4 regions of the Neobacillus pocheonensis genome follow, and region 4 is predicted to be linked to each of the others. Evidence: riboswitches for the same ligand, from Rfam matches in the RefSeq annotation. Region 4 holds a riboswitch; each other region holds the start of a gene.

The links. A riboswitch is a leader RNA that binds a small molecule or an ion and turns the genes downstream of it on or off. The one in region 4 is predicted to bind thiamine pyrophosphate.
Region 1: it holds a riboswitch for thiamine pyrophosphate, as region 4 does, so the genes downstream of both, thiC (phosphomethylpyrimidine synthase ThiC) here and thiM (hydroxyethylthiazole kinase) in region 4, are expected to answer to the same signal.
Region 2: it holds a riboswitch for thiamine pyrophosphate, as region 4 does, so the genes downstream of both, ABES02_RS28735 (ABC transporter substrate-binding protein) here and thiM (hydroxyethylthiazole kinase) in region 4, are expected to answer to the same signal.
Region 3: it holds a riboswitch for thiamine pyrophosphate, as region 4 does, so the genes downstream of both, ABES02_RS27490 (FeoA family protein) here and thiM (hydroxyethylthiazole kinase) in region 4, are expected to answer to the same signal.

Annotation. Positions count from the first base shown of each region.
Region 1 covers NZ_JBCNAD010000008.1:302,517-305,974, forward strand. The annotation lists gene ABES02_RS06060 (small acid-soluble spore protein H) at 392-571, opposite strand; TPP riboswitch at 728-841, shown strand; gene thiC (phosphomethylpyrimidine synthase ThiC) at 1,018-2,766, shown strand; gene ABES02_RS06070 (MFS transporter) at 3,100-3,458, shown strand, end outside.
Region 2 covers NZ_JBCNAD010000087.1:1,432-4,889, forward strand. The annotation lists gene ABES02_RS28720 (ABC transporter ATP-binding protein) at 1-158, opposite strand, end outside; gene ABES02_RS28725 (ABC transporter permease) at 155-922, opposite strand; gene ABES02_RS28730 (thiamine-binding protein) at 922-1,212, opposite strand; gene ABES02_RS28735 (ABC transporter substrate-binding protein) at 1,225-2,220, opposite strand; TPP riboswitch at 2,365-2,474, opposite strand; RNA gene ffs (signal recognition particle sRNA small type) at 2,671-2,764, opposite strand; tRNA gene ABES02_RS28745 (tRNA-Asn) at 2,762-2,834, opposite strand; RNA gene ssrA (transfer-messenger RNA) at 2,845-3,207, opposite strand; tRNA gene ABES02_RS28755 (tRNA-Ser) at 3,217-3,307, opposite strand; gene ABES02_RS28760 (hypothetical protein) at 3,427-3,458, opposite strand, start outside.
Region 3 covers NZ_JBCNAD010000066.1:74,863-78,320, reverse strand. The annotation lists gene ABES02_RS27495 (histidine kinase N-terminal domain-containing protein) at 1-966, opposite strand, end outside; TPP riboswitch at 1,168-1,276, shown strand; gene ABES02_RS27490 (FeoA family protein) at 1,550-1,774, shown strand; gene feoB (ferrous iron transport protein B) at 1,774-3,458, shown strand, end outside.
Region 4 covers NZ_JBCNAD010000047.1:52,082-55,539, forward strand. The annotation lists gene thiE (thiamine phosphate synthase) at 1-449, opposite strand, end outside; gene thiD (bifunctional hydroxymethylpyrimidine kinase/phosphomethylpyrimidine kinase) at 446-1,255, opposite strand; gene thiM (hydroxyethylthiazole kinase) at 1,270-2,076, opposite strand; TPP riboswitch at 2,347-2,456, opposite strand; gene ABES02_RS24230 (glutaredoxin family protein) at 2,829-3,068, opposite strand; gene ABES02_RS24235 (hypothetical protein) at 3,279-3,458, opposite strand, start outside.

The sequences.
Region 1 (3,458 bases), on a different contig from region 4:
CTGAAAATTAATTAATTATATTTACACTGCATCTATATGTGTCATGGAATGACGTTGTCCTAATAAATTAGCCTTTTTTTCTAAAATTTAAGAGAAAATAGGCAAATAATAGAGTATGATACAAGACCAGAACCCAGATGGATGAGCAGTGTGTGTGCTTGTATTCCTATTTTTAAATCCATTTCGGTAAAAATTTTTTAAAAAGGAAGGGGAGTACTTTTTTAGGTGCTATCACTAGATTTATAGGATGACTGATTCAATGGGGTATACAACAAAAGCAGTAAAATTTCCAAAATGGGAATTTTACTGCTTTTTCGATGGCAAAGGGGCGAATTAACGCAAAAATGAATCACACTAAAGTCATGAGAATTTTGTATATCCTTTCATTCCATCATTGTTCTTTTAAGCTCGATACAGAAACACTTTGTTTAGTATCTGGTTCATCCAGCGGATGGATGGTAGCTTTTCCGGCTTCCTGGTCAACATGTTCAATATAAATTGGGGTTCCGTTATAGGTTACATTGGCCATGTTTCGTGAACTCGCGATTTCCTGTGCGCGTTGTGCGTCCAATATTCATCCCTCCTTTTCGTTATCACAAATTAAAGTTTTTGTTTTAATTCGCATGTATATTCATTTGCAATGACATATTTTTTTTAGAAAAAGCTTTTTTTACTGAAAAGATTATGTTATTTTTTTAGAGTAAGAAACATATTTTATATTGTTTTTTAGTTCTACTAGGGGGGTCCGATGGCTCGGACTGAGAGAAGAATGCATAAAATTCTTTGACCCTTTGAACCTGATCTGGATCATACCAGCGTAGGGAAGTAGTTTCGAAGGCGTAATATAACCATTTTTACTATGCGCCGCTACTTTTTGACGATGAATCAGGTTCTGTGTATACAGAACCTTTTTTTATTGTCATTCATTTACATGTCAGTCCATTGAGTACTACATGTTGTGAACTATGCTGTAACTTCCAGATCGCAAAATCTACCAATTTTTTAGGAGGAAGTTACATGCAGAATATCGAATTAAAATCACCATTCACTGGAAGTAAAAAAGTTTATCAAGAGGGTTCTAGACCTGAAATGAAGGTCCCGATGAGAGAAATCCAATTGAAACGAACAGTTACTACTTTCGGGGAAGAAGAAAATGCCCCCGTTAGAGTTTATGATACAAGTGGTCCATATACAGACACTAACTATCAAATTGACATAAGGAAAGGGCTGCCAGCATTACGCGAGAAATGGGTTCTTGAGCGAAATGATGTTGAAAGATATGCAGGCAGAAAAATAAAGCCAAGAGATAACGGATACCTTGATGAAGATAATCGGGCCAATCTAGAATGGTTTCCTAATATAAACCTAGCACCTCTCCGTGCAAAAAAAGGTCATACTGTTACACAGATGCATTACGCCAAAAAAGGAATGATCACCCCCGAAATGGAGTTTATAGCGATACGAGAAAACGTCGAACCGTCGTTTGTTCGAGAGGAGGTTGCACGAGGAAGAGCGATCATACCAGCCAATATTAATCATCCAGAAATTGAACCGATGATAATTGGAAGGAATTTTCTTGTAAAAATCAACGCGAACATCGGGAATTCAGCAGTTACATCCTCTATTGAACAAGAGGTTGAAAAAATGACTTGGGCTACCCGTTGGGGAGCTGATACGATCATGGATTTATCTACCGGAAAAAATATACATACAACAAGAGAATGGATTATCCGCAATTCGCCTGTACCTGTGGGAACTGTTCCGATTTATCAAGCCCTTGAGAAGGTGAATGGAATTGCCGAGGATTTAACTTGGGAAGTATACCGAGATACGCTGATTGAACAAGCCGAACAAGGCGTCGATTATTTTACTATTCATGCCGGTGTATTATTACGCTATATTCCATTGACGGTGAAACGGACAACGGGCATCGTATCCCGCGGAGGTTCGATTATGGCGCAGTGGTGTTTGGCTCATCATCAAGAAAATTTTCTATACACCCATTTTGAAGAAATTTGTGAAATTCTAAAGCAGTATGATATTTCAGTTTCCCTTGGAGATGGATTACGTCCTGGCAGCATTGCAGATGCCAATGATGATGCTCAATTTGCTGAACTTGAGACATTAGGTGAATTAACTGAAATTTCCTGGATGCATGATGTCCAAGTTATGATTGAAGGTCCCGGCCATGTACCGATGCATATGATTAAAGAGAATATGGATAAGCAATTGGAACTCTGTAAAGAAGCGCCATTTTATACCTTGGGACCGTTAACAACCGATATTGCACCAGGATATGATCATATTACTTCTGCGATCGGAGCAGCGATGATTGGCTGGTTTGGAACCGCGATGCTATGTTACGTAACTCCAAAAGAACATCTGGGATTACCGAATAAAGACGATGTCCGAGCGGGTGTCATTGCTTATAAAATTGCCGCTCATGCTGCTGATCTGGCAAAAGGCCACCCGGGTGCGCAAATCAGAGACAATGCTTTATCGAAAGCCCGTTTCGAATTCAGATGGGAAGACCAATTCAACTTATCATTGGATCCGGAACGTGCTAGAGAATACCACGATGAAACTCTTCCGGCTGAAGGGGCAAAAACAGCCCATTTTTGTTCCATGTGCGGTCCAAAGTTTTGTTCCATGAAGATTTCACATAACATTCGCGGCATGAATGTGGATGACAGTTTAGAAATTGAAGAAGGCATGAAGAATAAAGCGGAGGAGTTTATCCATGATGGGTCCAGAATTTATCGATAACACTTCAAACAATGAAATAACAAGGCTAATAGAAGAACTAGAATCTTTAAATCAAAAGCTAGATTTTTTAAAAGAAAAAATCCAATCCATCCAGTGTCATTGTAAGCATATATTCTTAGAGACCCCCGGAATGAGGAAATGCCAAAAGTGTGGTTTCGCTGAAAGTACCTATTATTAGAAAACAGTATTAATTTGGTCGTTTAAGGATAGAACCCATCGTTCTATCCTTTTTTCCTATATTAATCTTTTTATATAACTCTTTTCATTATCTCTATAAAATTGCATAATAAAAAATAGCTGCAAATTTCAAAAAAAGGAGATGAATCCTTTAAGGTGATACAAACAAAACAAATGAACCGTGAGTTTACATATTTTCAGCTTTTTAGGAAATCCAGGCATTTTACAGCCTTACTTTTTGGGCAGATTTTTTCTTTGTTAGGAAGCTCGATCACAAATGTGATTCTACCGATCGTTGTCCTTCAGGAGTCTCATTCAACCGCGATGATGGGGACAGTGATGGCGGTCTATATGACGCCTTTTGTTGTGCTGCTACCTTTTTCTGGCGTCCTGGTTGATAAAATGAACAAAGTGAAAATCATGTTTTTCGTCGACATTGTCCGCTTTATGTTCATGGTGATCTTAGCAGTGATCGCCTTTATCGGGCAGTTAAATATGACGTCTCTTTTTATTAT
Region 2 (3,458 bases), on a different contig from region 4:
AGAATACCCCCAATTAAATGAAAGATGGTGCTTTTTCCACTACCTGATGGGCCAATAATTGAAACAAATTCATTTTTTTTAATGGAAAAATCAAGGTTTTTTAGTACTTCATTTTGTCTGAAACGCTTCGAAACGTTTTGAAAACGGAGATAGCTCATTTGTTCTCATCCCCTTTCGGCTTCCAACGAACCACTCTTTGCTCTATAAAAACGATGAAAAAGAAAAATAAGAGGCTCAAGAACATGATCGTAAAAATAGCAACAAACACCCGGTCCGTTCGAAAAGACGACGATGCGAATGTCATAAAGACACCGATCCCCTGCTTAGCACCAAGCCATTCGGAAATAACGGCCCCCATTACGCTGTATGTTGCAGAGATCTTTAAGCCTGAAAAAATCGACGGCAACGAAAACGGCAGTTCCAATTTCCAAAAAAGCTGCGTTTTCGATGCACCTGCCATCATCATATAATGCTTCAACTCTGAAGGGGTTTGGCTAAATCCATCTAAAGCGGCCACAGTAATGGGAAAGAAACAAACCAGAGTGATCACAATCATTTTTGGTAATATTCCAAACCCAAACCAAATGACCAACAGTGGAGCAAGAACGATAATGGGAACATTTTGCGATAAAATCAACAATGGATAGAAGGAATCTTTTAAAACAGGAACTAGATGCAATAAAATGGCGGCCACCAGTCCAATGATTGCTCCAACCGCAAATCCAAGTAGTGAAATTTTAACCGTTGAAAACACATCTGGATAAAAATTAAGCCAACCATCCATGGCCTCTGCGAAAATCTTTGATGGCGGAGGAAGAAGCCATTCCGGCACTTCTGCTATATTAACGACCATTTCCCAAATGACAAACAAAAGGAGGAGAACCAAAATTGGTCTCCACCCTTTTACAAGATTCTTCCTCATCATCGATATTTCACCGTTAAGTCAGCCATAGAAATGCCTGTTGGCTGATAAAGAATCTTCACTTGTGAAATGACATTTTTGCTTCCCATTTCAATCATTCGTTCATTCATTTTTGAAATTACCGCAAATAATTCGTGAAGTTCGCCTTCCATTGTTGTTTCTAACGGGTGTACCTCATATTTCACACCAGATTCATCTATTACTTTAATGGCTTCATCAACGTACGGAATCACGTCTTCGCCATTCTTTGTTTTCGGGATTATTTGAATGCTGATTAAAGAATTCGCCATGTCTTTATCCCCCTATTGTTTTGGTAAAAACTCATTAGTAAATGCTTTTTTCGCATCTATTTTTTTGTCAAGAAGCTTATTTTCATACATCCATTGGGTATAATTTTCCCAAACCTCTTGCTTTTGAATCCCCCATGCCTTTGCATCATCCTGATATTTCGGCGATAACCATTCTTGACTTTTCTTAACAAGCTTTGGATCTAAATCCGGTGCTGCTTTCATCAGGATATCCGCAGCTTGATCAGGGTTTTTGATGGCAAATTGATACCCTTGTGCCGTGGCTTTTACGAATGCTTTAACCGTTTCAGGGTTCTGTTCGATCATTTTTTCGTTGGTCTCTAAAACGGGTGTATAGTAGTCCAGTTTGTCAGAGTAATCGGTTAAGTAAACCATATTAATCTTTTCATTACGAAGCTCTGCTTGAATACCAGTCCATCCATAGTAAATCCAAGCAAAATCGATGTCTCTTTTCACAGCCGTAAAAAAGTCGGTATCACCCATGTTCACAATTTTCACCTTATTGGCATTGGCATTTTCTTTGTTCATTAAAGAAGTGATAACAGATTTTTCGACTGGCGAACCCCATCCACCGTATGTTTTTCCTTCAAAATCTTTTGGTGATTGAATCTGTTTGGCAGCTGGTGAAGCGAAACCTGATGTATTGTGCTGAATCACAGCAGCGATGGATACTAGTGGCACCCCTTGTACACGTGCTTGGGTTATCGCTTCTTGGTAGCCAACACCAAATTGCGCCTTGCCAGAAGCTACTAGTTGGTCAGCACCCGACTCGCCCGGCATGATAATATCCACATCTAAGCCCTCTTTTTTAAAGAATCCTTTTTCTTTTGCTACGTATAATCCAGTATGATTGGTATTTGGCGTCCAATCTAGTACGATCGAAACCTTTTTAAGAGGCTGCTTTTTTCCTTTTGCGTTTTCCGTTTCTTTTTTACCGCTGCATCCCGTTATTAAAAAAACTGATAGGACTAGTACTAGCCATTTCTTCATCTTGAATCCCCCATATGTGAAATTAAAATCTAAAGTGAAACAAATCAAAATGGCTGGAACCTTAGTTGTAAGAAGGCAAAACCTTGTTTAAACAAAATAAAGCACCCAGGCTAAGAAACCTGAGTGCATATCAGCAAACAATTAATTGTTTAAGAATATGTTCCCTCCGCCGGTATTAACCAGATCAGGTTCCAAGGGTCATCGTCTCACGGACTAAATCTCAACCGGCAACACCGGTTCCCCCACATTTCATCGTATTCACTTATTTCTCTACCATTATATCAGTCATTGTAGTCAATGCCAACGTTTTTATATACAAGTTCCAGGGAAAGTGCCATGGGGACGGTTCTTCTGGTCTGAACTGACTTTATAAATACCATGAGAACCGTCCCCGTGGTCAAAACAAAAAAACGCTAAACTCAAATAAGATAAGAGTTTAGCGTTTTGAGCTTCTACCTATGTAATACCCACACAATTTCACTAGTTATGGCTGCTGCGTTCCCGCCCTGACCAAGTTCCTAGTTTCCTTGTTGGACTATAAATCCGCAGGTAGGACTCGAACCTACGACCAATCGGTTAACAGCCAATCGGACTACCACCTGGACTACTGCGGAACAATTATTTTAGTGGAAATGACGGGAGTTGAACCCGTGTGCAAAGATATTGGCACTTATACTTCTACGAGTGTAGTCAGTAAAATTAGTTTTCACCGACTTCTTTAGCCTACTGACAGGCATTGAAGCAGCTAGTCTGATTATTCTCTTCTTTCATCCTCAGACGGTGGAATTCAGCGTAGTCCACTTAGAGTGAGTCCCTTACCCTACCACATGGACGATGGAGGGTGGAACCGCTAACGGCTGTTATTAAGCAGCGAAAGCGAAGTTGTTTTCTTGTTTGCCAGCTATAGGCTTTATCGTTTTAACGAGGCCGAATCCCTCGACTCGCAATATAAGCTCAAACTATCCCTGTCGATACCAAGACATTCCCATATTATAATGGCAGAGAAGAAGGGATTTGAACCCTCGCGCCGGTTACCCGACCTACACCCTTAGCAGGGGCGCCTCTTCAGCCTCTTGAGTACTTCTCTGTAAAAAAAATTATCGTGAAGTTCCGTAAAGAACTTACACATGAACTATATCATCAAACTCAATTGGAAGACAACTGTAAATTTTGGTAGTTCAAAAGTCCTAATGGTTTCATTAGCTTTTACCGTAATCTTGTGAACCGGACATGTTCCT
Region 3 (3,458 bases), on a different contig from region 4:
TCGTAATTCAGTTGGAATGACTGGTCCATTATTAGAAATGGTAATTTTAATGTACTGATTATTTTCTAAACAGCTATGAATGTCAATCGTTGGATGTGGATTCGCGTGATGATTCAAAACATCAATCGCATTAAAAATGATATTGATAAATACCTGCCTAATTTCATCCGCATAACCGTGAAGTGTAATATCCTCACATAATTCCTTGATGATTTTTACTTTACCATCTAGAATGCTTGGATAGAGGAAATTCAACACTTCATCAATTAATTTATTTAAATTATAATAATCTTTTTCTTTTCCGATTAATTCTTTCTTGGAAAGGAGAAGAAACTGAGAAATTCTAAAATTCAGCTGATCTAATTCACTTGAAATAATATCTAGATACTTCATATTAGGATAATCAGCTTTTAGAAGCTGGATAAAACCCTGGACTGATGTGAGCGGGTTTCTAAATTCATGAATAAAGCTAGAAGTCATTTGTCCAAGAAGGGTTAGACGATCCTGATGGGTCGAGTCAATAAACATTGTTTTTTCTTCAATAATTTTATTTTTCGCTTCAGTATAATGGGAAACAGCATAGTATAAAAACTTGTCAAAGCAGAAATTAATTCGATTGATCGATTCCTGCATTTCTGACCATGATATTCCAGTTTTGCTTAAATAACTGTACAAAATCGTTCTGCCAAGATTGACATTATAAACAAAGTCCCCAATATTAATTTTGGCAATGACTCTTTCTTCCGATATCTCTTTTGCTATTTTTTCGATTACGTTCAAAAGCTCCTGCTCGGAAAATTTATGCATCGTTAAGATTACATTAAAAAGGGCTTTAGCATTTTCGCTTATTTTTTCTTTATAAGGGTCTTCTTTCGAGATAATATATGAATCTTCCCAATCAAGAATTAATTGGTCTTTATGTTTATTAAAGAAATCAATTAATTCCGTTTGTTTATCTGTAAACATGCTGTACCTCCTAAATCCCACATTCCTAATCACAATCTTAATTCGCTGATAATAACAAAAAATCCTTTTAATATCATGTGGAAATTATTTTCCCAATATTTCCATAGTTAATTTGTCATTAAACTTTCGCTTGCAAATGATTGAATATTATCCTTGTATTCAATATTAAATAGTAGTTTATTCTTAATGAAATCAATTGTATATGTCCACAAGGGGAGCTGTAAAGAGCGGCTGAGAGTGAACGATAATGTGTTCTGACCCTATGAACCTGTTAGTTAACGCTAGCGTACGGATGTGGTTTGCCTGAACAATTAGCAATGCAGACAATCCAATTCTTTATTATAGAATTTATATGCTCCCAAGCTTTGTGGTCAGTGCTATCATTGTCGTTCTAGTTATCGAGGCATTGCCCAAGAGAATGCTTGTCAAGGAAAATTAATAAACTCTAAAAAGAAAAGCTTTGTGCTTTTCTTTTTTTTTTGAAATATTGTCAAAATTATTACGCTTATTAATAATAAAAAGTGTTAAAATGTCAATATAGAAAGAGAATCATTCTCAATTAATATAGATAGGGTGATAGCACATGTTCGGTATCTTAAAAGCAGGGGACAAGGGTAAAATCATTGACATTTCTCATGTTGGCCAGCTTGTCCAGAGGCGTTTGCTCGATTTAGGGATTACGGAAGGCTCGGAAGTATGTGTAAAATGTGTGATGCCTTTTGGAGGTCCGATTATGATTGAGTCCTGCGGACAGTGTATTGGAATCCGGAGGAAGGAAGCAGTTCAAATCGAAGTGGAGAGAATCTAATGGAAATCGCTCTAATTGGAAATCCCAATACGGGAAAAACTTCATTGTTTAACAATTTAACAGGTTCCTATGAGTATGTTGGCAACTGGAGCGGTGTAACAGTTGAAAAGAAAGTAGGCGTGTTTAAAAATAATATTGGCAGATTAATTGATTTGCCTGGTGTCTATACCTTGAATCCACTTTCAAAGGATGAAGGGGTTGTGACCTCCTTCTTTTTAAATGAATCGGTCGATCGCTTACTGAATATCCTGGATGCTTCTCAATTAGAACGCAATTTGCATTTAACTTTGCAATTGCTGGAATTTGAAAAGCCTGCCCTTATTGGGCTAAATATGGTCGATGTCGCAAATAAACGTGGAATCCAAATAGATGCCCCAAAGTTGGCTGAAATTCTCGGTGTACCTGTTGTTCCAGTTGTCGCTAGAAGCGGCAAAGGCTGTGACAAGCTCGTAGATGTCATTTCAACGAAATCAATCCTGCCTATCAAAAAGAATCTTGTCTATTATGGCAAAGAGGTTGAAGAAGCCATTACGGCATTGTCCAGTGAATTCACCGGAAAAACGGAACATTCACTGAGGTGGCTGGCCATCCAATTTTTTGAGGGAAATGAATATGTAAGGAATTACCTAAATGGAATCGTTAATGGATCCAAGCTAGCTGCTATTCTTTCGAATTTGGAATTGAAAATACAAAAGTTATACGGCAGCAAATCACTCGCTAATTTTATTTATTTAAAGAGAAAAGAAGTCATTGAAAAAATAATTGCGGATGTGGCGAGAAAAAGTGATTCAGTCATTCCTCTTTCAGAAAAAATTGACAGCATCGTCACCAATCGATATTTAGGGATGCCAATCTTTTTGCTCTTAATGTATTTGATGTTCATGTTGACATTTGATTGGCTCGGAACACCGCTATCGGATGCATTGGATGCCCTCTTAACTGGTCCGGTTACGGCAGGATTTGAAAACGTATTATCAGCTATTCATGCCTCTTCTTTTATCCATGCTTTAATTATTGAAGGGTTAGTAGCCGGGGTTGGCGGGGTACTGGTATTTGTACCGCAAATCTTTATCTTATTCTTTTTTATATCTTTATTAGAAGACTCAGGATATATGGCACGGGTAGCCATGGTAATGGACAGGATTATGGAATCGGTCGGATTAAATGGAAAAGCATTTATTCCAATGATGATTGGCTTTGGCTGTAATGTTCCAGGAATTATGGCGGCAAGAACGATTGAAACACCTCGTGAACGGCTGTTAACAATTTTGCTGACGCCTTTAATGTCCTGCTCGGCTCGCTTGCCTGTATATGCGTTGTTTGTGGGGGCATTCTTTGCAGCCAATAAAGCATTGATTGTCTTGAGTTTATATGTTCTTGGGATCGTAGTTGCTTTAATTCTGGCAAAAGTATTTTCTTCTACTCTATTAAAATCTGAAACTTCCTTATTTGTTATTGAATTGCCGCCATATAGGCTTCCTCAATTTCAATCACTTTGGAGAAGTACATGGGATAAAGGTAAAGGCTTTGTGAGAAAGGCTGGAACGTTCATTTTTGCTGGTTCTGTGTTTATCTGGCTATTATCATACGCTGGACCTAATGGGTTAAACGTAAACATGGATGACAGCTTTTTAGCTTCTATCGGAGGGGTTCTGGCGCCGCTGCTCGCTCCAATTGGCTTTGG
Region 4 (3,458 bases):
GTACCTCGAGAAGGCTTGGCATCCTCTTTTGTTTTTGTTGGAAAAACAGGTCCAATGCCAAAATAATCTGCACCCTCTTTTATGGCAGACATCGCTTCCTCGGTCGAATGGACGGATACCCCGAGGATTTTATCGCCAATTTTTTTCCTAACTGCTCTCACCGACTCATCCTCTTGGCCGATATGGACACCGTCTGCATCTATCGTTAATGCCAGTTCGATATCATCATTCACTATAAACGGGATTTGATTTTGTCTACAAATGTTTTGGAGTTCTTTGGCAAGTGCATATTTTTCAACACCCGTTAAAGCTCCTTCACCCTTTTCCCGAAATTGAAAAAATGTAATGCCGCCGGAAATAGCCTCTTTTAAAACCTCTGTCGGGTCCATCAAGCAATTAGGACTGCCCATGATAAAATAAACCTTTAATGCTTCGCGCAGATTTTTCATGATCTTACAAACACCTGCCTTTTTTGATAGGCCCAATGGTTCGTCGGACCATGCCCCAGTCCAATTTCTAAATCTTCCTCAATGGCTGCCTGAATAAAGTCCTTCGCCTTCACAACAGCGTCGTAGATGGTTGCCCCATTTGCCAGTTCAGCAGTAATGGCCGCTGAAAACGTACAGCCCGTTCCATGGGTGTTTTTCGTCTCGATGCGTTTGCTTGTAAAAGTGTAAAATTTCTTGCCATCAAACAATAAATCGATTGATTCAGTTTCGTTGTCATCATGGCCGCCTTTAATAACGATGTTTTTTACACCTAATTCGAAAAGTCTTTGTGCCGCCTCCTGTTTGTCTTCTTCCGTTTGAATCGACATCTCTGTAAGGACCTCTGCTTCCGGTATGTTCGGTGTAATAACCTTGGCAAGTGGTAATAAATAATTTTTCATGGCCGAAATAGCTTCTATTTGTAAAAGCGATGCTCCCCCCTTGGCAATCATCACTGGGTCCACCACAAGATTGTCCCATTTGTATTTGCTAATTTGTTCACTAACCGCTCTGATGATGTCTGCATTAAAGAGCATTCCGGTTTTTACTGCGTCAGTGCCCATGTCATCACCTATAGCTTGAATCTGCTTAATAACGGCCTCGACTGTCATCGGATAGACGCCGTGGACACCTAATGTATTTTGCGCTGTTACTGCAGTTAAAGCTGACATTCCGAAGACTTCCAATTCCTGAAAGGTTTTAAGGTCAGCTTGAATTCCCGCTCCGCCGCCGCTATCAGATCCTGCAATCGTTAATGCTTTTTTCATTTTGCTAACCTCCCCTACACCTGTCTAAATGAACTATGTTGAACGATATCTTCTGAGGAAACGAGGGCCAATTGGTTTAAAAACTCGATTTGGAAACTTCCTGGACCCATTTCAGCCGTTTTTTGTGCTGCTTTTTCGGCTGCAATTCCGTAAAAGCTTAGTGCTGCAACGGAAGCCCTAATGAGATCCTTATCCACTCCAGCAAAAGCACCAATCACTGAAGTCAATAAGCATCCAGTCCCGGTGACCTTGGTTAAGATTGGATGACCACCCGCAACTAAATACGTGGTTTTTCCATTGCTGACAATGTCTTCTTTTCCGGTAATCACGACAACACAATTCATTTTTTCGGCAGCATTAATGGCGATGTCAATGACATTCCCCTCTGCATTACCAGCGTCAACGCCTTTTATTTCCCACTTTTCCCCCACTACATTCGCAATTTCGGCAGCATTACCTCTAATAACGGAGACTTTAACTTCTTTCATGATTCTTTGTGCTGTTACGGTTCGATAGCTTGTAGCCCCTGCTCCAACCGGGTCAAAAATGACTGGAACATTCGCCTCATTTGCTGCTTTCCCCGCAATGATCATCGATTCAACAGTTTGCGGGTTTAGGGTTCCAATATTTAAAACTACTGAACTAGCAATCTTCGCCATATCCGCCACCTCTTCAGCTGCATACGCCATAACCGGTGATGCGCCAAGAGCAAGAAGACCATTTGCCGTAAAGTTGGTAACAACTACATTCGTGATATTATGTACAAGCGGGTTTACCTCACGTACTTTTTGCAAAGTTTCAGCTAAACTGTTTTTTTCCATTTGAATTTCCCCTTTTCTTTTTTAAAATAAAGGCTCTGTTAAATTTGGTTGTTGATTTCCGCTCCGGGCACTCGCTTTCCGCGGGGAGGTCCTAGAGCCTCCTCGGCGCTTTGCGCCTGTGGGGTCTCTAGCGACCTCTCTATCCCGCAGGAGTCGAGTGCCCTCCGCTCCAATCAACTATGAGCAAAATTAAGATTGACCTTTAACAAAGCCAAAATAAAAAAACCAGATCCATTATTTGGACCTGGTTCATAAGCAAGAAAGTAAAAATACTTCACAAGACTACTTTCCTACGCTGGTATTATCCAGATCAGGTCCAAAGGGTCAAAAACGTTGCCGTTTTCTCTCAGCCCGCATGAAGGGCACCCCTAGTAGATACAACACATATTAAATTTCAACCCAATAATACTCCTATTAAAATAATAAGTAAAGAATAAATTACTAAATAAAAAATCCGTAACAGTTTACATAATGTTATTATGGCAAAACGATTAACCCATGAAAGACCTAACCCTACTTATATTGGTGAGAATTGTCCTTCATTTAGCCAATGAAGGACAGGACAGGCTATTTTCTGTTATGATTTGTCCTTCATCAATCTTATGAAGACCAATTTTCATCTATTCTCTGTAATTTTTGTCCTTCATCGATCTTATGAAGGACATTTTCACCCATTCTCTGTAATGTTTTGTCCATCATCGAGCCTAGTTTCACCCTTTATTAAAAATTTTCGAGATTAATAAATATTTTTCCTATTTTTTTGCCAGCTCCATCAGCTCTTTTAGTTCATTAGTAAAACCTTTAACTGCTCGATGATCTACAACTGTCACTGGAACTCCTAAAAAACCATACGCTTCTACTTCCTTTTGATACTCCGGGTTCGTCGAAACATTCCTGGTTTCAAATGAAATTCCTTCCTGTGTGAGTACTTGTTTGACCATTGTGCATTCAATACAGTCATTTGTCGTATAAACGATTACTTGCTTGCTCATTTTTTATTTTCTCCTCCAAGTCATAAAATGAGATAGTGTTTCGCCATAATCTATCAGAAACCTCTCCAAATGACAATTTTTTAATTTTTGATATTTCACGAATCGATTCATTCATTATGATTGTATGTGTCATTTTCCCTATAAATAGTCCTTCAAATGGCCATGGATCATAAGTTTCAATCATTGTTTGTTCAAGAGGATAGGCTTTCACTAATTGCTTAATTTTTCTTTATAAACAATATCAATATCAGGTGTTACAGAAATATAATATCCATTCTCTATCAGATGTATATGGGCATCAATCATTTTTATCAACCACTTCACCCCTTTAATAGCAACAATTAAAGCGCTTTCATGCGACAAAGAAACACGAGAAATGTCTGTTCCTGC